Regions from separate parts of the Pseudomonas sp. AB39(2026) genome, predicted to be linked through region 1. Evidence: predicted binding sites of a transcription regulator. Region 1 holds the regulator's gene; each other region holds the start of a gene.

What was found. Region 1 encodes FliA, which starts transcription of late flagellar genes. Its sites were predicted from a motif close to CTAAAGTTTNNNNNNNNNNNGCCGNTAA; they were not measured.
Region 2: the regulator FliA is predicted to act here: its motif matches at 2,814-2,841, upstream of ACSAMW_RS04535 (methyl-accepting chemotaxis protein).
Region 3: the regulator FliA is predicted to act here: its motif matches at 1,758-1,785, upstream of ACSAMW_RS07195 (methyl-accepting chemotaxis protein).
Region 4: the regulator FliA is predicted to act here: its motif matches at 2,307-2,334, upstream of motA (flagellar motor stator protein MotA).

What each region holds. Positions count from the first base shown of each region.
Region 1 covers NZ_CP195212.1:1,485,242-1,490,051, reverse strand. The annotation lists gene flhF (flagellar biosynthesis GTPase FlhF) at 1-1,040, shown strand, start outside; gene fleN (flagellar synthesis regulator FleN) at 1,206-2,039, shown strand; gene fliA (RNA polymerase sigma factor FliA) at 2,036-2,779, shown strand; gene ACSAMW_RS06500 (chemotaxis response regulator CheY) at 2,872-3,246, shown strand; gene ACSAMW_RS06495 (protein phosphatase CheZ) at 3,265-4,053, shown strand; gene ACSAMW_RS06490 (chemotaxis protein CheA) at 4,139-4,810, shown strand, end outside.
Region 2 covers NZ_CP195212.1:1,041,063-1,045,872, forward strand. The annotation lists gene ACSAMW_RS04525 (MarR family winged helix-turn-helix transcriptional regulator) at 1-125, shown strand, start outside; gene ACSAMW_RS04530 (organic hydroperoxide resistance protein) at 278-697, shown strand; gene ACSAMW_RS04535 (methyl-accepting chemotaxis protein) at 761-2,677, opposite strand; gene metC (cystathionine beta-lyase) at 2,898-4,810, opposite strand, start outside.
Region 3 covers NZ_CP195212.1:1,630,702-1,635,511, forward strand. The annotation lists gene ACSAMW_RS07180 (putative bifunctional diguanylate cyclase/phosphodiesterase) at 1-830, shown strand, start outside; gene ACSAMW_RS07185 (hypothetical protein) at 906-1,076, shown strand; partial or broken gene ACSAMW_RS07190 (helix-turn-helix domain-containing protein) at 1,228-1,621, shown strand; gene ACSAMW_RS07195 (methyl-accepting chemotaxis protein) at 1,819-3,432, shown strand; gene ACSAMW_RS07200 (hypothetical protein) at 3,588-3,827, opposite strand.
Region 4 covers NZ_CP195212.1:2,854,173-2,858,982, forward strand. The annotation lists gene rsgA (small ribosomal subunit biogenesis GTPase RsgA) at 1-248, shown strand, start outside; gene motB (flagellar motor protein MotB) at 329-1,387, opposite strand; gene motA (flagellar motor stator protein MotA) at 1,391-2,242, opposite strand; gene ACSAMW_RS13170 (HDOD domain-containing protein) at 2,357-3,895, shown strand; gene ACSAMW_RS13175 (rhodanese-like domain-containing protein) at 3,941-4,756, shown strand; gene asd (archaetidylserine decarboxylase) at 4,766-4,810, shown strand, end outside.

The DNA.
Region 1 (4,810 bases):
TGCCTTTGACCGCTGCCGAGCCGCTGATCGAACCCACACTGACTGAAGCGCCTCGTGTACATGCGCCAGCGGTAGCGCCTGAGGCTGCGCCTGTAGACCAGCGCCTGTTTGATTCCATGCGCTCCGAGCTGTCCGGGCTGCGTGAATTGCTGGAGGTTCAGCTGGGTTCATTGGCGTGGACGCAGCTTCAAGGCAGCCGGCCCGACCAGGCCACCTTGTGGCGCAAATTGCAACGCATCGGTTTGTCCGGCCCGTTGGCCCGCGACCTGCTGGAACAGGTTGGCGACGTGGAAGACCCTCGTCAGGCCTGGCGCCTGGTGCTGGCCCACTTAGCTCGCATGATCGCCACGCCTGAAGTGGAGCCGCTCGAAGAGGGCGGGGTCATTGCCATGGTCGGCCCTGCCGGTATGGGCAAAACCACTACGCTAGCCAAGCTCGCTGCCCGATATGTGCTTAAATACGGCGCGCAAAACATTGCGTTGGTAAGCATGGACAGTTTTCGTATTGGCGCCCAGGAACAACTTAAAACCCTGGGCCGAATTCTCAATGTGCCGGTTACTCAGGTCGACCCTGGTCAGTCCTTGGCGCAAGCCTTGGAGCCGCTACTACGCAAGCGTGTCGTGCTGATTGATACCGCAGGGCTGCAAGCCAGTGACCCGGCCCTCAAGTTGCAGCTGGAAAGCTTGGCTGGGCGTGGGATTCGCGCACGCAATTACCTTGTGCTGGCTACTACCAGCCAGAAGCAGGTACTGACTGCGGCTTACCACAGTTACAAGCGGTGCGGCCTGGCAGGTTGTATCCTTACCAAGCTGGATGAAACGGCAAGCCTGGGTGAAGTGCTGAGCCTGGCCATTGGTCATCAACTGCCCGTGGCTTACCTGACCGATGGCCCGCGTATACCAGACGATGTGCACCTGCCCCGCAAGCACCAGTTGGTCAGCCGTGCGGTCAGCGTGCAGATGCAGGAGGAACCCAGCGAAGAGGCCATGGCCGATATGTTCGCTGACCTCTACCACAGCCCCAGCAAGCGCGCGGGCTGAGGTGAATGAATATGAATGAATGCATGCGCAAGTGGTTGCGCGCCAGCGAACCTCGGGGTTCGCTGTCCAGCTTGAAACCGACCTCCACCATGAGCAGCGTCAATCGGCCTGCAGGGCCAGCGTGCCATGGTGTAGCCAGTGTCTCAGTGACAAGGTAAAGAACGAATGGGCAGCATGCATCCCGTACAGGTGATCGCGGTGACCGGCGGCAAAGGTGGCGTCGGCAAGACAAACGTGTCAGTGAACCTTTCTCTGGCGTTGGCTGAGCTTGGCCGCCGGGTCATGCTTCTGGACGCCGACCTTGGCCTGGCCAACGTAGACGTTCTGTTGGGGCTTACACCCAAGCGTACGCTTGCCGACGTGATCGAAGGGCGCTGCGAATTGCGCGATGTTCTTCTTCAGGGGCCAGGGGGCATTCGGATAGTGCCGGCAGCGTCGGGTACCCAGACCATGGTTCACCTGACTCCTGCCCAACACGCGGGCCTTATCCAGGCCTTTAGCGAAATTGGCGACAACCTGGATGTGCTGGTGATCGATACGGCCGCAGGCATCGGCGATTCCGTGGTGAGCTTTGTGCGCGCGGCCCAGGAAGTGCTGTTGGTGGTCTGCGACGAGCCCACGTCCATCACCGATGCGTATGCCCTGATCAAGTTGCTTAATCGTGATTACGGTATGAACCGCTTCCGGGTATTGGCCAATATGGCCCAGAGCCCCCAGGAAGGGCGCAACCTGTTTGCCAAGCTCACCAAGGTCACTGACCGTTTCCTTGATGTGGCACTCCAATACGTAGGTGCGGTGCCGTATGACGAAACCGTGCGCAAGGCCGTCCAGAAACAGCGGGCTGTGTATGAAGCATTCCCGCGCTCGAAATGTGCCTTGGCCTTCAAGGCCATCGCTCAGAAAGTCGACACCTGGCCGCTGCCCGCTAACCCGCGGGGGCACCTGGAGTTCTTTGTCGAACGTTTGGTACAGCAAACCAGTGCGGGGCCTGTCTCATGAGCGCCAGTGGATACCGGATGTACAACAATGCTTCTCGGCAATCGCAGCAGCATGAACTGATCGAGCGGTACGCCCCGCTGGTGAAGCGAATCGCCTACCACTTGCTGGCACGTTTGCCAGCCAGTGTTCAGGTAGAAGACCTGATCCAGGCAGGCATGATCGGCTTGCTTGAAGTGGCCAACAAATACGATGCCAGCAAAGGGGCGAGTTTCGAGACCTATGCCGGTATTCGTATTCGCGGCGCCATGCTGGACGAGGTACGAAAAGGTGACTGGGCGCCTCGCTCGGTGCATCGCAATACCCGTACCGTGACCGACGCTATTCGAAAAATTGAAGCAAGAACGGGCCGCGAGGCTAAAGATCACGAGGTTGCTGCCGAACTCAACATCAAGCTCGAGGATTATTACTCGATGCTTAACGATACGCTGGGTAGCCGCCTGTTCAGTTTCGACGACCTGTTGCAGGACGGCGAACACGAAGGTTTGCATGAAGACGGCGCCGGCGGCAGTGGCGAACCGGCCCGTGGCCTGGAGGATGAACGCTTCCAGGGCGCGCTGGCCGATGCCATCGCCAACCTTCCGGAGCGGGAGCGGCTGGTATTGTCGCTTTATTACGACGAGGAGCTGAACCTCAAGGAAATCGGTGAAGTGCTGGGGGTCAGCGAGTCACGTGTAAGCCAGTTGCACAGCCAGTGCGCAGCACGTTTGCGCAGCCGTCTGGGTGAATGGCGAGCACGTTGAAGCAGTCCTGAAGGTATAGGTATTAACGAATTGAACCGCGCGGCCCGGAGAGGCCGCGTTCGAGACTGCTGGAGGTCTACTTGGACAAGAACATGAAAATCCTGATCGTTGACGATTTCTCGACGATGAGGCGGATCATCAAGAACCTGTTGCGCGACCTGGGGTTTACTAACACATCCGAAGCCGACGATGGCAACACGGCGCTGCCCATGCTGCAAAGCGGAGCGTTCGACTTTCTGGTAACGGATTGGAACATGCCTGGCATGACCGGCATCGAGCTGTTGCGCACTGTACGGGCCGATGACCGCCTCAAGCACTTACCTGTGTTGATGGTGACGGCCGAGGCCAAGCGTGAGCAGATCATCGAGGCAGCCCAGGCCGGGGTAAACGGTTACGTGGTCAAGCCTTTCACTGCACAAGTGCTGAAAGAAAAGATCGATAAAATCTTCGAGCGCGTCAACAGCTGAGGCCGCACAGGGGGCGTCATGGAGTCCAGTAATACGTCTTTGGGGGACTTCGAGTCCACCCTGAAAAGCCATGCACGTCAGTTGGTGGAGAGCCTCGAAAAAGGTCACTTCGGCGACGCGGTGCAATTGATTTCCGAACTCAACCAAGCCCGTGATCGCGGGCTGTACATGGAAGTGGGCAAGCTCACCCGTGAGCTGCACAGCGCCATTGTCAATTTCCAGATCGACCCTCGATCGCCCAAGGCCGAGGAGGTGTCCCAAATTACGGATGCCACCGAGCGGCTGGACTACGTGGTGCGGCTCACGGAAAACGCCGCCAACCGCACCATGGACTTGGTAGAGCAAAGCACACCCGTGGTGCATAGCTTCGCCGAAGATGCCCATGCACTGCGTGAGGACTGGCAGCGCTTCATGCGCCGTGAAGTGGATGCTGACGCGTTCCGAGACCTGGTAAAGCGCGTAGACGCTTTCCTGGTACGCAGTGAGAACGATGCAGCGGCCCTGTCTTCGCACCTGAATGACATCTTGCTGGCACAGGACTATCAGGACCTTACCGGCCAGGTGATCAAGCGCGTGACCACCCTGGTAACGGACGTGGAAGCGAACCTGCTCAAGCTGGTACTCATGGCCAGCCAGGTGGAGCGTGTTGCGGGTATCGAGCACGACCCTGCCAGCCTGGTTGCAGAAAAAAAATCCGAAAAAGATGCCTTCAAGGGTGAAGGTCCGCAGATTCATGCCGATAAGCGTGAAGACGTCGTATCCGGTCAGGACGATGTGGATGATCTTCTGTCCAGCCTGGGTTTCTGAACCCTGCTTGGCGGAACCATCGAACAGGCGCTGAACTGCGCTATCCGGGCCGGATGCCACTTACAGAATTGAGGGAGCAACCCGTATGAGCTTCGGCGCCGATGAAGAGATCCTCCAGGACTTCCTGGTAGAGGCCGGCGAGATCCTGGAGCAGTTGTCCGAACAGTTGGTGGAGCTGGAAAGCCGCCCCGACGACGCGAACCTGCTCAATGCGATTTTTCGTGGTTTTCACACTGTCAAGGGCGGCGCCGGCTTCCTCCAGCTCAATGAGCTGGTCGAGTGCTGCCACATCGCCGAAAACGTGTTCGACATCCTTCGCAAGGGTGAGCGCCGCGTTGATTCCGAACTGATGGACGTTGTGCTGGAGGCCCTCGATACGGTCAACAGCATGTTCGGCCAAGTGCGTGAGCGCTCTGCGCTTACCCCGGCAACCCCGGAGTTGCTGGCAGCCCTGGCACGTTTGGCAGAACCTGCCGGTGCCGCGCCAGCACCCGCTGCTCCACCCGCAGCCGCCCCTGTGGCAGCGCCAGTGGCCACGCCATTCGAAGCCTTGCTGGAAAGCTTGGACGAAGAGCCGGCAGGTGCTGCACAGAGCGATGAAATTACCGACGCCGAGTTCGAATCCCTGCTCGACCAGCTTCATGGCAAGGGGCAGCCGGCTGCTCACGTGACCGCGCCGCCCCCAGCTGCGCCGGTGGCGCCCGCCGCCGGAGATGAAATCACCGACGCCGAGTTCGAGTCCCTGCTGGACCAGCTT
Region 2 (4,810 bases), 440 kb from region 1:
TGCAAGAACAAGCCAAGCGTGTGCCTGAGTGCGTGCGCGAAGCGATCGCCGTGAGCGAACAGCAGTTGTACGCCCTCCAAGGCAGCCTGCTGGACCTTCGGGGGCGCCTGCAGACCACCCTGTAATCGCCTGTTGTGTGCACCGACCGGTTGTCGGCCACACCTGCCGACACTTGCATGAAACGCTTTTGGGGGCTAAATTGCACCCATATGTTTAGCGCGCATTATATTTGCTCGCATAACATTACCTCTTCTTACCCCCTCGCAGGAGCCGCACCTTGAACGTTCTTTACACTGCATCTGCAACTGCAACCGGTGGCCGTGACGGCCGGGCTGTCTCCAGCGACAACCTGCTGGATGTAAAACTGGCCACGCCCAAAGAACTGGGCGGCGCGGGTGGTAACGCCACCAACCCTGAGCAGTTGTTCGCCGCAGGCTATTCCGCCTGCTTCATCGGTGCCTTGAAGTTCGTCGGTGCCCAACAAAAGCGCAACGTGCCTGCTGACACCTCAATCACCGCCAAGGTAGGTATCGGCCAGATCCCTGAAGGCTTCGGGCTGGACATCGACCTGCACATTCACTTGCCAGGCCTGGAGCAGGCCGATGCAGAGGCATTGGCACAGGCGGCTCACAAGGTGTGCCCCTACTCCAACGCCACTCGCGGCAATGTGGACGTTCGGCTGCACGTCACCGTATAGCCGGCCTGTACCAAAAGCGGCGCCGCGGCTGGGGGTTTTTCGACCCCAGCACAGGCAACCGCCTTACCCCGCCTTGAACTGCCCCACCAGCCCCTGTTGGTGCTCGGCCAACCGGGCCAGTTCACGGCTGGTGGCCGCAGTCTGTTCCGCGCCAGCACTCACTTGAACCACCAACGCACTGATGTCATCGATGTTGCGGTGAATCTCCTCGGCCACCAGGCTCTGCTCTTCGGCAGCAGAGGCCACCTGAAGGTTGCGGTCGCTGATGGTAGCAATGCCCTCGGCGATGGCCTCCAGCAGGTGCCCGGCCCGGTCCACATTACTGGCCCCTTCCTGCGCCTTGCTCAGGGTGTCCTGCATGGACGTCGCGGCTCGGTCCGAACCCGCCTGCAGGTTGGCGATCATTGTCTGGATGCTCACGGTGGAGTCCTGGGTCTTCTTCGCCAGGTTGCGTACCTCGTCGGCTACCACGGCAAAACCACGGCCCTGCTCACCGGCACGGGCGGCTTCGATGGCCGCATTAAGCGCCAGCAGGTTGGTTTGGTCGGCCACCCCGCGGATCACGTCCAGCACTGAGGAAATAGCGTCGCTCTCCCCCTTCAGGTCGTTAAGGATGCGCGCCGTCTGCTCGGCCTGTGCCTCAAGCCCTTTGATCACACGGATGGTGTTGTCGATTTCGGTTTTGCCCTGCACCGTGCTGGCATTCACCTGCCGGGACATCTCAGCAGCATCGGTAATGGTGCGGGCCACGTCTTTGACCGTGGCGCTCATCTGGCTGATGGCCGTGGCCACCTGGTCGGTGCCCTGGCGTTGCTGCAACACATTTTGGCTGGTCTGCAGGGCCACCGCAGAGGATTGCTCGGCAGCCGTGGCGACCTGGGCCGTGGCGCTGCCAATGTCCCGGATGATGCCGCTGATCTGCACGGCCATGTTGTCCAGGTTGCGCGAAATATCGCCGAACTCATCCTTACCCGTATAGCGCGTTCGGGCAGTCAGGTCCCGCGAGGACAGGGAGAGCAGCGTGCGGTTCACGTCGGCGACGGCGATGCGGATATTGCGAATGATGATCCAGGCCAGCCACACCACCGCAATAAGCAGCACCACCACAAGGGCAATCGCGAGATACAGGCTGCGTTCGGCCGCCTGCCGATCGTCCTGGGCCAAGCCCACCACGTTCTGGCTCAGTTCGGCTTCTACCTGGGCCATCAGGTCAATACGTTTGGTGGCCAGGCTGAACCACGCCTCAGGCTTCACGTTCAGGGGCTCGCCCAGGGGTGTGTCAAAGCCCAAGCGTTGCAGGCGCGCAACTTCCAGAGATTCGGGCTGCTGCAGTACCGCGTCCAGCTTGTCCTTGAACACCACCGGCGACCACCGCTGGAAGGCTTCAAGGTAGCCCGAGAACTCACCCATGTTGCGGCTGAAGCGGGAGAGCAACGGCGCGTCGAAACGGTTCTGGCTGAACGCCAGGCCCAGTGTGACGCGCTCCCGGCCAGCCCGCTCCTTCATGTCCACGAACTGGTTGAGCGAGCCCAAGGCGCGCAGCACCTCGGGCTCATCAATGCTGGCTTCCAGTGAATAGGCGTACCCGATCAGCGTTTTGATCAGGTCCGTGAAGCGGGTGGCCGAGTCGGTAGTACTGATCGACAGGGTATCCACCGTGGCGCGAAGCGCCGCCAGGTCGTCTCGGGCACCCGATGCCTTGCCCGGCGAACCGACGCCCGCCGCGGGCTGTGCTTGCAAGGCGGCCATGGCCTGGTCGGTTTCCTGGCGGAAGGCTTTGAGCTTGTCAGCCATGGACGTACCGCCACTGCCCAGGAACAGGCTGCTGGCACCCCGCTCACGCTGAAGCGTGGTTACCACACCGCTCAACTTCTGGGCCAGGCCAGTGGCCGTGACAGCGTTATTCATGGCACCGAGCGTTTGGCTTTTGTCGGCCACAAACAGGCCTGCGAAAGCAAGAAAACCCAGCAGGGGCAACATCAGGATAAGCAGCAGCTTGGTACTCAGAGGGGCGTTTCTAAGCATGGCAGTTCTCACAAAGGACAGACGTCGGTAAACCCCTTGGGTACAGACGTCTGGGCCTGCTCGCCGCTGGGTTATTTTTCCCGTTTGTGCTGTGTCGGCCGTCGCCCGCTGAACTTTACCCCTGAGTATTCACAACCTTGTGTTGCCTGCCACAGCCGTCATGGACAGGCCGCCCCTACCGTCCCAACGCCTGCGCCAGGTCTGCCAGCAACGATGCGGTCGCCTCTAGCCCGATGTGCAAGCGCACCACCGGCCCGCACTGCGCCAAACCAGGGTGGCGTTCGCCGTCGACCACCACTGCCAGGCTTTCAAAGCCGCCCCAGGACGCCCCAATTCCAAACAGCTGCAGCGCGTCCACGAAACCGTCCGCATCGAACCCAGGCCTGAATGCCACAGACAGTAACCCATTGCTGCCCTTGAAGTCCCGCCGCCACAGCGCATGCCCAGGATGTTGCGGCAAGGCCGGGTGAAACACTTGGGCTACCTGAGGCTGAGCCAGCAACCAATGGGCCACCTCCAAGGCCTGCTGCTCATGGACAGCCACCCGCGCCGCCAGCGTGCGCGCCCCCCGCAGCACCAGCCAGGCGTCATCGGGGCTGACCGTGGTACCCAGGGTATCGCTCATGGCCGACAGCGGCCCGAACACCGCCTCGCGGGTGCACACGCTGCCCATCATCACGTCGCTGTGGCCAGCCACGTATTTGGTCAGCGCCATCAGGGAGATGTCCGCGCCCAGGGCCAGGGGTTGGTAGAGGTAGCCCGAGCCCCAGGTATTGTCCACGGCCAACAGGATACCCCGTGGCTTGCAAAAGGCCGCCACAGCGGGCAGGTCCAGCAGGTCAAACAATGACGACCCGGGCACCTCGGCATACACCAGGCGGGTGTTCTCACGGATCAGCCCGGCCAGGTCGCTGCCGTCGGCGGCGTAATAGCTGTAGTGGATGCCGAAGGGCGCCAGCCATTGTTCGGCCAGGCGTCGGATCGGCGCGTACACCGCCTCGGTGATCAGCACATGGTCGCCAGGCCGCAGGTAGGCCTGGAACACCTGAGCCGCCGCGGCCAGGCCGGTGGGGTACAGCCGGGTGCGGTAGCCGCCTTCCAGTTCAGTGACCAGCTCTTCAAGGGCAAATGCCGTAGGGTTGCCACGGGCGCCGTAGCTGAGCACACGGTCCTTCTCCCGTTGCACACGCGCCTGGCGCATACCGGCCACGGTATCGAACAGCACGGTGCTGAGGCGCGAAACCGGTGCATTGACGCCGCGGGGACTACCATCCGACGGGCCACGGCCGCTGTGCACCAGCCGAGTGGTCACGGGTTCCACAGCGCCGAGAGGGCGGAAGCTGCCACGTTCACGGGCGGTCATCTGCCCCAGCAGGCCGGTTTCCCAGGCCAGGTACTGACGTGCCGCAGCTTTGTTGCCGGCGTGGCGGTCATGCACGAAAAACAGAAAATCGATACGTTCGGCATCACTCAATGGCGCACCACCCTCTTCCACCGCAAGCCCCTCCAGGCTGGGCAGCCAGCGGGCGTGGGCTTGCAAGGCGGGCGGCAGCTCGTCGGCGGCCAGCTGGGCGACAGCGGCCTCCGGCGTCAGCAGCCAGAGGGGTCCTGTGACCCCTTCAGCCAGCTGAACCAATTGGCTGCGGGTAGCCCAGCGGGATCCGCGTACCCTACGCTGGATAAACGCGGCGCTCGGCCGCAGGTCCAGCACAGTGGCCGGCCATGCTTCAGGCTGCGTTTTGGGCAGCCGGGGTATTGGCGCAGCTACGGCAGCCAGCGCCAGGCCGCTGCTCAGGCCGCCTTCCAGCACATAGGCCTCGTGGCCCAGTTGCCGTAGCCAGCTGGCCACGATGGGCGCGCGCACGCCGTCACTGTCGAACACCACTACCCGTGCCCGGCGCACACCCACGTACAGGTCAGTGGCCTGGATCAGCTGGCCGCCCGGGGTGTGTTGAGCCCCAGGCAACGAGCCTTGAGCATATTCTTCAGGGGTACGCACATCGCACAGGAACAGGCTGCGGCTGGGATCATCGGCCCATTGCTGTACCTGCGCCGCAGTCACACTCACTACGCCCGCACGCTGGGCCA
Region 3 (4,810 bases), 150 kb from region 1:
TCTTGCCTAGAATGAATGAAAAAGTCGTAGAACGTCAAGTTATTGAGGCCGATCTACGCGGAGCACTAGAGCGTAAAGAATTCATCCTGCATTACCAGCCCAAGGTGGATTTACGTACTGGAAAAGTGACTGGTGTCGAAGCATTGCTGCGCTGGTTTCATTCAGGTAAAGGGATAATTCCGCCTTCGCGATTCATTGGAATTGCTGAAGACAGTAAATTAATTATCCCACTTGGCGAATGGGTCTTACGCAGTGCCTGCCAGCAGATCCATCGATGGAGCGAGCAAGGCATTAATAATATTTGTGTGGCTGTTAATGTATCTGTTATCGAACTATCACAACCAGATTACATAGAAAAAGTTTTGGCAATTATAAAAGAGACTGGTATTTCACCAAGCTCCCTACAGCTTGAGCTAACTGAAAGTGTATTGATGTCCGACCTTACGTATAACCGTGAAATTCTCTCAAATCTTAAGAGGGTAGGATTAACTTTGGTGCTCGACGACTTCGGCACTGGATATTCCAGCCTCTCTTATTTGGCACAGTTGCCATTCGAAATTCTGAAGATCGATCAATCATTTATTCGGGACCTTCACGCGCGTGAAGATAGCTTGACAGTAGTTACTGCAATATTGGCAATGGGTAAAAGCTTACACCACACTGTGGTCGCCGAAGGGATCGAAAAATATTTAGAATTAGAATTTTTACAAAGAATCGGTTGTCAAGAGGGGCAAGGGTATTTATTTAGTCAGCCTTTGAGCGAGAGTCAAATTACCAAATTACTTCTTCAAGGTAGCTTGAATTTTTCAATAGTATCTTCGCCTAAATGACGCGTTGCCAGGGTTTTCAAGGCAGGTGGGCCGCATAAACTGAGTACAACACCTGTGTCTCCGTAAGGTGCCGCGATGCCTTATACCGAACTCAGCATCGAAGAACTTGTGGCCATCCAGTATCAACGCCTTATTCAGCGCGAAATTGCTCGCCTGATCGAATGTAGTCCCTCGACCATCAGCCATAAGCTGAGGCGGAATAAATCTCTTCTTCGAGGCTATGCGGCTTGTGTAGTGGTCAATTGATCCCGGACACTGCGTTAAGTTTTCCTCGGCGACCGCAGGTGCTAACCCGTCATTGAACTGATGTGGTCTCGCCAGTTGTACTACTGCATTAGGTACCGGCCGATGGGCGGTCTCAATGACCAAGTGCAATACCCAAAAGGTAAGGTGCCGCATTACCACTCATTACACCTATCTGACCGTCAAGAGCGTGTCAATCTTATAATCATGCGCCTTGCAGGGCTCCTTGCTGCGTGCAATAGCCGCCGTGCCAAGACCCCATCCAAGTATGCTAGCGAGAAGTGCGTCGCCAGCCTGATCCAGGCTATTACGATGCTACCGTTGCCGGGCCAAGAGCTTGCACCTTGAAGCATGTACCGTGGCGCAGGAAAATCCTCGAGCCCGATTCTGAGTTTGTTTCAGGTGCTACACAGCCTTTTGGCCAAAGGCTGGTCTCCACAACAGATTGCTGCCAAACTCAAATATTAGTGGCCTGATAATCCCAGGGGCATGTGACTCACGAAACCATTTGCCTGACGATTTATGCGTACCCGCGCGGCGAACTCAAATGACAGCAGCGCCCTTTGGCGTGTCTTCTGCCGCTGTCTTGGCGCTTGCCCTTAAAGCAGCAAATACAGCTTTGTAGGACTAAGCAGAACGCAAGAACGGGGCCCAGCCTGCTTTCATGACTGATCGGGCTCGGTATTCAAGTACCAAGGCGACAGGTCGATAATGCAGTATTGATCCCATTGAATCTGTGACCCCAATGAAAGTAGCCCACCGCCTCTTTATCATCGCCGCGTGCGCCTGCGCCGGTCTGATCGCCATTGCGTTATTTGCGCTCAATACCCTGCATAACACCATGCTGGAAGATCGCCGCCGCGAGATCCATACCGTTTTGAACCTGGCCAGCAAACAGGTTGAATACTTTCAGGGGCTTGAAAAAGCTGGCACGCTGACAACCGCTGCGGCCCAGGCACGTGCTGTGGAGGCGCTGAGCGCCTTGCGCGATGGCAGGAACGCTTATATCTGGGCCAGGACGGAAGGGGCCTTGAGCTTGGTCCATCCCAACCCGGACCTCATTGGCAAGATTGACGTAGGCGCCACGCTGCCCAGCGGCAAGACCGCCTGGCAGAACTACCTGGATCACCTGCGCAGTGACCGTTTCGCCTTTTTTGACGACAAGGTGGCACGGCCAGGCCAGACCCAGCCTGTAGACAAGATCAATGGCGTAACCCAGGTCCCGGGTTGGAACTGGGTAATGGGCTTTGGGGTATATGCCGATGACATCAGTGAAGCGTACTGGCAGCTGGTGTACAAGTTCCTCTCTATCGGAGTACTGGTGCTGCTGGGCGTAGTCGCTATTGCCTGGCGCATGTCTCGCAGCATCTACAGCGCCTTAGGCGGCGAGCCGCAGCAGGTAGCCGAAGTCACAGGGTCGATTGCCAACGGCGACCTGCGCCAGGTGATGGGGGACAGTTACCCGGCTGGCAGCCTGATGGCCGCCGTGGCCCGCATGCAAACCGGCTTGCGCGGCATGATCGTGGACATCAAGCAGGTGGCAGAGGAACTTAAAGGCACGTCGTCTAGCCTGGGCGAGCAGATGCAGCATATCGACGATGCCTCTCAGCATACCTCAGAGGCCACGACGCTTACGGCAGCCGCCGTGGAACAGATGTCAGTCACCATCGACCAGATTTCCAGCAATGCCCGCATGACTCAGACCAACTCTGAACGCTCCACGTCGTTGGCTATCGAGGGCGAGCGTCTGGTCAGCGAAGTCACAGGGGCTATCGCTGAAGTGTCACAACAGATCACAGCTGCATCAGGCCAGATCAGCGGGCTGGTTGCGCGCGCCGACGAGATCGACAGCATCACCAGCGCCATTCGCAACATTGCCAGCCAGACCAACCTGCTGGCGCTCAACGCGGCCATTGAAGCGGCACGCGCTGGTGAACAGGGCCGTGGGTTTGCCGTCGTCGCCGATGAAGTACGCCACCTTGCCCAGCGCACCGCCCAGGCGACCGAGGAAATCACGGTCATGGTGGCCGACATCCAGAACGATACGGGCTTGGCCGTGAAAGAAATGCAGGCCATCGAACCCAAGATGAACGCTGCAGCGGGGCTGGCCAAGGAAGCGGCAGCCGCCTTGCGCGACATCAGCACCGAAGCGGCTGCCACCTTGGCTCAGGTTCGGGAGATGGCCTCGGCCACATCAGAGCAAAGCCAGGCCAGCAGCAGCGTGGCCCAGAACGTGGAACGCATTGCGGCCATGGTCAGTGCCTCGGCCGAATCAGTAACCATCGCCAACGTGGACGTGAATGCGGTGGTGTCTTCCAGCCGCACATTGAATGACTCCACTGCGCGCTTCAAGCTTTAGCATGAAGTGATCTGGATTTTGTGAATTTTTAAGTGAGTCATTTTAACTGGTTGCTGCCCTCACGGAGGGCAGCTATGGGTCCGATTGTTGCCGGTCACGACCTAGAAGGAGACTTAAAGCCGAAGCCTGGCAAAGTTTCCGAATCGGAACCTCCCCTACAGCTCCACGGCAAAGCCCTTAACACCCAGGCCTTCGGCAAAGCGTCCGACCGCTGTCAAACTCGCCCAGGTGCGCAATGCCTCGCGCCTGGAGCGCACGGGCAGCCAGCGGCTGCCGGCACCGCCTAAGCGAATAGCCAGGGTCCATTTCTCGTCGTGCCGACTGACGAGCACCTCACGCACGGCCCCGGCCTCTAGCATGGCTTGCAGGGCGTCCTCATGAATTCCAGAGCGCATCACGTTAGTCTTTCCATCTGCTTTAATCTGAATGCATTGATTCGTTTGAAGCGCGGCGCGTGCACTGCTGCAGAATCAACGCCAGTGTTTGCCAAGGGTATTTGGTAAGTGTGGTGGAGGGGCTTTGACAGGACGCCCTATGGGGAAACGGCTCGTCAGCTGAAACCAGCCGTTGCTTATGCTGGCATTCGCGGCAGACCACGTCATGCTCACTGATTTGCCAGCACAGCATCCATTGCTCATAGGCGCGCTCAGTCTCAATCTCGCTACCTTGATTCGTCATGACCCAGCCCCCGAATGATCCTACAAGAGCGGTTAACGGTAGACCACAACCGGGGGTACTGGCGGCCAAAGGTCAGCAAAAAGCCCGCCGGAGCGGGCTTTTGTGCGGGGGTCGATTTACCAATCTACCGATTATGTGAAGCCTTAGACCTGTTGTGTCTATATAACAGCCCCGGTACGCTGCTGCGCCTTCTTAGGGACATACTTGGCGGGTGAGCCGTCTGTTTCAAGGCAGAAACTACGCTAGCGTGCTTTATTTTCCGTTGTCTGAGCCGACCCCGATTACTGAGTAAGCCAATTAGATTGGCTTACTCTACGAAGGAACCAAAAAAATCAAAAAACCACTAAGTCGGTTGAATTAACCTCAAACTGGTACATATATGAGTGGAATAAATAACATTTCGGGTTCTTCTACTACCCCTATCCAACGAAGCCCAAGCCAGGAATCTGAGCCGGCGCGATTAGTCATAAGAACTACTGATGAAGCTAGAAATCATTGGAATATGATCACAACCCCGTCATAAGCGACAGATGCGATGGCACACCTTTCGGAGCAAGCAGAAGGGGGCCACATAGACGAGCAGAGCTATCGGGTATTAGCGAATACACTGCAGGATATCTATAACAGCCTTAAGACTAGCGAAGCTGCTCAGGCACAAAGAGCACACCTCCCAGTACGCCCCCCACCGTCTCTAGCGCTG
Region 4 (4,810 bases), 1.4 Mb from region 1:
AAGGGGGCGATCTGATCGACTCGCCGGGCATCCGGGAGTTCGGCCTGGCCCATGTCAGCCGTGAGGATGTGGAAGCTGGCTTCATCGAGTTCGACGGCCTGCTCGGCCACTGTCGCTTCCGCGACTGCAAGCACGACCGCGAGCCAGGTTGCGCCTTGTTGATGGCCCTGGAAGAGGGCCGTATTCACCCTCAACGCATGCACAGCTATCGCTCGATCATTGCCAGCCTGGCGCAAGAACGCTATTGAGCCGGTTCACCGTGTAGGGCCGGGCCAAGCCGCAGGCGTAGCCCGGGAACTGGTCTTCTCAGGCCGCCCCTCATACCCGGCTACAATTGCCGGGCCGAGGGTGCCGGTGCCTGCATCTGCAAGGCGCCATTGTCAAAGATGTTCACCTTCTCCCTCAGGTCCCGGGGCTGAACCGTAGGGATCTGCCCACTCGTGGCACTGGGCACTGCTGGCGCCGGGGCAGTGGGCGGTACAGCGGCCCCAGGTGCTGCCGGTGTAGCAGGCGTCGTGGCTGGCGGGCTATCGGGCTGCTCTCCTTCGATATCACGCTGGGCTTTCTTGTTCAGCACAATGATGTCGATACGGCGGTTGACCGGGTTCAACGGGTTCTTGCGATCGAAGAGCGAAGACGAACCGTAGCCCACCACACGCGCAATCTGCGACTCAGGGTAACTGCCTGCCACCAGCGTGCGCCGGGCCGCGTTGGCACGGTTGGCAGACAGCTCCCAGTTGCCGAAGTCTGCACTGGCCGCATAGGGCTTGGCGTCGGTGTGGCCGCTGATGCTCACCTTGTTGGGCACTTCCTTGATGGTGTCGGCCATCGCCAGCAGAATGTCTTCGAAATAGGGTTTGAGCCGGGCACTGCCCAGGTCGAACATGGGCCGGTTCTCGGCATCCATGATCTGAATGCGCAGGCCGTCCTGGGTGATCTCGAAGAGAATCTGGTCCTTGAATTTCTGCAGTTGCGGGTTCTCATCCACCTTGTTCTGCAATTCCTGCAGCAGCAGCTCCAGGCGATCCTTCTCTACTTTCTCGGCAATGTTTTCAGCCTGGTCGGGGTCCACCGAGTTCTCCGCTTCAGGTTTGGGCGGGGTGTCCTTGGTTTCCGGGTTCAGGGTATGGTCGGGCGCCAGCTGCGGCGACCCACCTAGGTCGATCACGTAAGGTGAGCCGCTTTCGGTGAAGCCGATCGGGTCCTTGAAATAGCCCGCGATAGCAAGCTTCTGCTCCGGGGTCGCTTCAGACAGCAACCACAGCACCAGAAAGAAGGCCATCATCGCGGTTGCGAAGTCGGCAAAGGCAATTTTCCAGGCACCCCCGTGGTGCCCTCCGCCGAAGCGCTTTACGCGCTTGACGATGATCGGCTGATTGTTCTCCATGGCTTAGCGACCGCGAACCGCTTGTTCGAGCTCGGCAAAGCTCGGACGGTGGGCGGGGTACAGCACCTTGCGGCCGAATTCCACTGCCAAGGTAGGCGGCATGCCAGAGGCAGAGGCTACCAGGCACGCCTTGATGGCTTCGAACACGTTCATTTCTTCCTTGGCGTCATGGGCCAGGCTCGTCGACAAGGGGCCGAAGAAACCGTAGGCCGCCAGAATACCGAAGAACGTACCGACCAAGGCCGCGCCCACGTGACCACCAATGGCCGCCTTGTCGCCATCGCCCAAGGACGCCATGGTGACCACAATACCCAGTACGGCCGCCACGATACCGAAACCTGGCAGGCCATCGGCAATGCCCTGCACCGCATGGGAAGGGTGTTCCAGCTCTTCCTTCATGCTTAGCAGTTCCATGTCGAACAGGCCCTCCAGCTCATGGGGTGCCATGTTGCCCGAGGACATGATGCGCAGGTAATCGCAGATAAATGCGGTCATGCGCGCATCGTTCAGCACAGCCGGGTATTTGGCGAAGATCGGGCTGGCGGCGGCATCTTCGATGTCGCTTTCGATGGCCATCATGCCTTCACGGCGGCTTTTGTTGAGGATCTCATACACCAGGCCTAGCACTTCCAGGTAGAAGGCGTGAGTAAACCGGCTCTTGAACATCTTCAACGACTTCTTGAGCACGTGCATGGTGGCCGACCCTGGGTTGGCCTGGAGGAAGGCCCCCAGGCACGCCCCGCCGATGATCATGACCTCGAAAGGCTGGATCAGGGCCGCGATTTTTCCGTGGGAAAGGACGTACCCGCCGAGAACGCTCGCGAATACGACGATAATGCCGATAATTTTAGCCATAGGTCAGGAACACTTCGCAAACGTGGGACAACTGGCGCGAGGCCGTTTCAATCTCTGCTTCTACCTATCGGCAGAACTGCGCCAGACTATAGTTACGTTTTCTTAAACACACGTATGCGAGCGCCACCTCCTATGTCAGCCGTTCGGCAGCAGAGCCTTGAAGCCTGGGTTAAATCACTGGGTAACGTTCGCATTCCAGTCCCTCGTGCCAGCCATGAGCGCGTATGCGCTGTACTCAACGATAGCCGCAGTTCGCTGCGAGACATCGCTGAATGCATGCAGGGCAGTCCAGCCCTGGTACTCAACGTTATCCGCGAAGCCAACCTGCAGGCCAGCAATACCCTGGTGGAGCCAGCCGAGAGCCTGGAAATCGCCCTCAACCGCCTGGGCTTGCAACGCACCGGCGAGCTGCTGGCGCGCGTGCCGGCCATGGCACCTGAAGACATCCCGCTGCCCCTGCGCCAGCTTCAGCTGATCAGCCAGCACGCTACCCAGCAAGCCAGCGGCTTTTTTGCCGCTCGCCTGGCGCGCCTGTGGCAGGAGATACACTGGGGCAGCCTGCTGTTTCTGGCACCGCTATGGCCTTTGGCAATGACCGAGCCCAAGCTGTTCGAGGAGTGGGACCTGCGCGTGCTGCACAAGGGTGAGAACCCGGACCGCGTGGAGCGGGAGCTGTTTGGCATACGGGTGTTGGACCTGTGCAAGGCACTGGCGGACTACTGGGGGCTCCCTGCCTGGGTGCGCCAGGGCTACCGCGCTCTTACCCTGGAGCGGCGCTCACTCACCAAGGCCATGCTGATCGCCCGTAACCAGGACGACCCCTTGGCCCAGCAGCATAAGCTGGACAGCAACCCAGAGCTTTACCGCTGGCTCAACCAACCCGCCACCACTGTGTTGCTGGCCAACGGCATGGCCCTGGCCTGCGAACAGGGCTGGGGCACGCCCCATGTGCTGCGTTGGCAACAGCTACTGGCCCTGTATACACAGGCGCCGTTGGAGCAGGTGCAGCAGCAGGCACATGTACAAGCGGTACAGAGTGCCCACAGCCACGCCGGCCCTGCACTCTGGCACCCGGCCATGGCCCTGGTCTGGCCCCTGCATGAACGTCGTGTGCACCCTGGCCTGCTGCCCGTAGCCGGGCCAAGCCAGGAGGCCTTGGCGCTGTGGCGTCAGCACTGCATGACCTTGCGTCAGGCGCCCAGCCCTTTCAATAACGCCATGCACCTGATGGGGGTGGCCATGCAGGCGCTGGAAGCCTGCGGCATGCGCCGTGTGGCCCTGCTGATGGTAGACAAGGCCCAGGCCAACCTGCGCGTTCACCTGATTGCCGGGCTCCCCAAGGCAGCCGTGGACCTGAGCATGCCCTTGAGCCATGCGCCGCTGCTGCAGCGCCTGGTGGAGCGCCCTGGCCAATTGCGGCTTACCCCTGAAAACAATGCTTCATTGTCCCGGCTTGTGCCTGCCAGCCTACGAGTGATGTTTCGCGGCGAGCACCTGCTGTTGCGCTCTATTGCCAGCCAGGATCGGGTGCTGATGCTGGTGCTAGCCGACCAAGGTGGGCAACCCATGGCCGACACCAGCGTTCAGGCGTTTGGCAAAACAGCTCAATGTATCGAGCACGCCCTGACGGTGTTCAGTAGCCGCAGCCGCTAAGGGTTGCGCTACAATCTGGCCTCTTACCCACCCAAGGATTCCTGTATGGCTGACTTCTCTGACCTGGGGCTGATCATCGAACCCTCAGACCTGGCAGCCCGCCTGAATGCGCCTGGCCTGATCGTGGTCGACCTTACCAGCCAGGCGCGTTATGCCGCCGGGCATGTTCCAGGTGCCCGTTTCGTTGCGCCCTCCCGCACCCAACTGGGCACGCCGCCAGCGCCAGGGCTGCTGCCCAGCCTGACCAGCCTCAACGCACTGTTTGGCGAGCTTGGCCATCACCCAGAGGCCACGTATGTGGTGTACGACGACGAAGGCGGTGGCTGGGCAGGCCGGTTCGTCTGGCTACTGGACGTCATTGGCCACAGCCGTTACCACTACCTGGATGGCGGCCTGCTGGCCTGGGAGGCCGAAGGCTATCCCCTCAGCACTGAAGTGCCTGCGCCGCTGTCTACACCTGTAAACCTGGCTGTCCACGACGGCCCAACGGCCACGCTTGATTATTTGCGCAGCCGCCTGGGTGCTCCGGACCTGGCGATCTGGGATGCCCGTGGCCCATTGGAGTTTTCCGGAGAAAAGGTTGTGGCCGCGCGCGGTGGCCATGTGCCCGGCGCCGTGAACTTCGAATGGACCGCTGGCATGGACCCTACCCATCACCTGCGCATTCGCAAGGACCTTCCCCAGGTGCTGGAAACGCTCGGTATCACGCCTGACAAGGAAATCATTACACATTGCCAGACCCACCACCGGTCGGGCTTTACCTATCTGGCCGCCAAGGCACTCGGTTACCCGCGAGTCAAAGCCTATGCCGGCTCCTGGGGTGAATGGGGCAATCACCCTGATACCCCTATCGACCTTTAAGGGCACTTCATGAAAGATCGGCTGTTTATCATTTCCCAGTACCTGCTGCCCCAC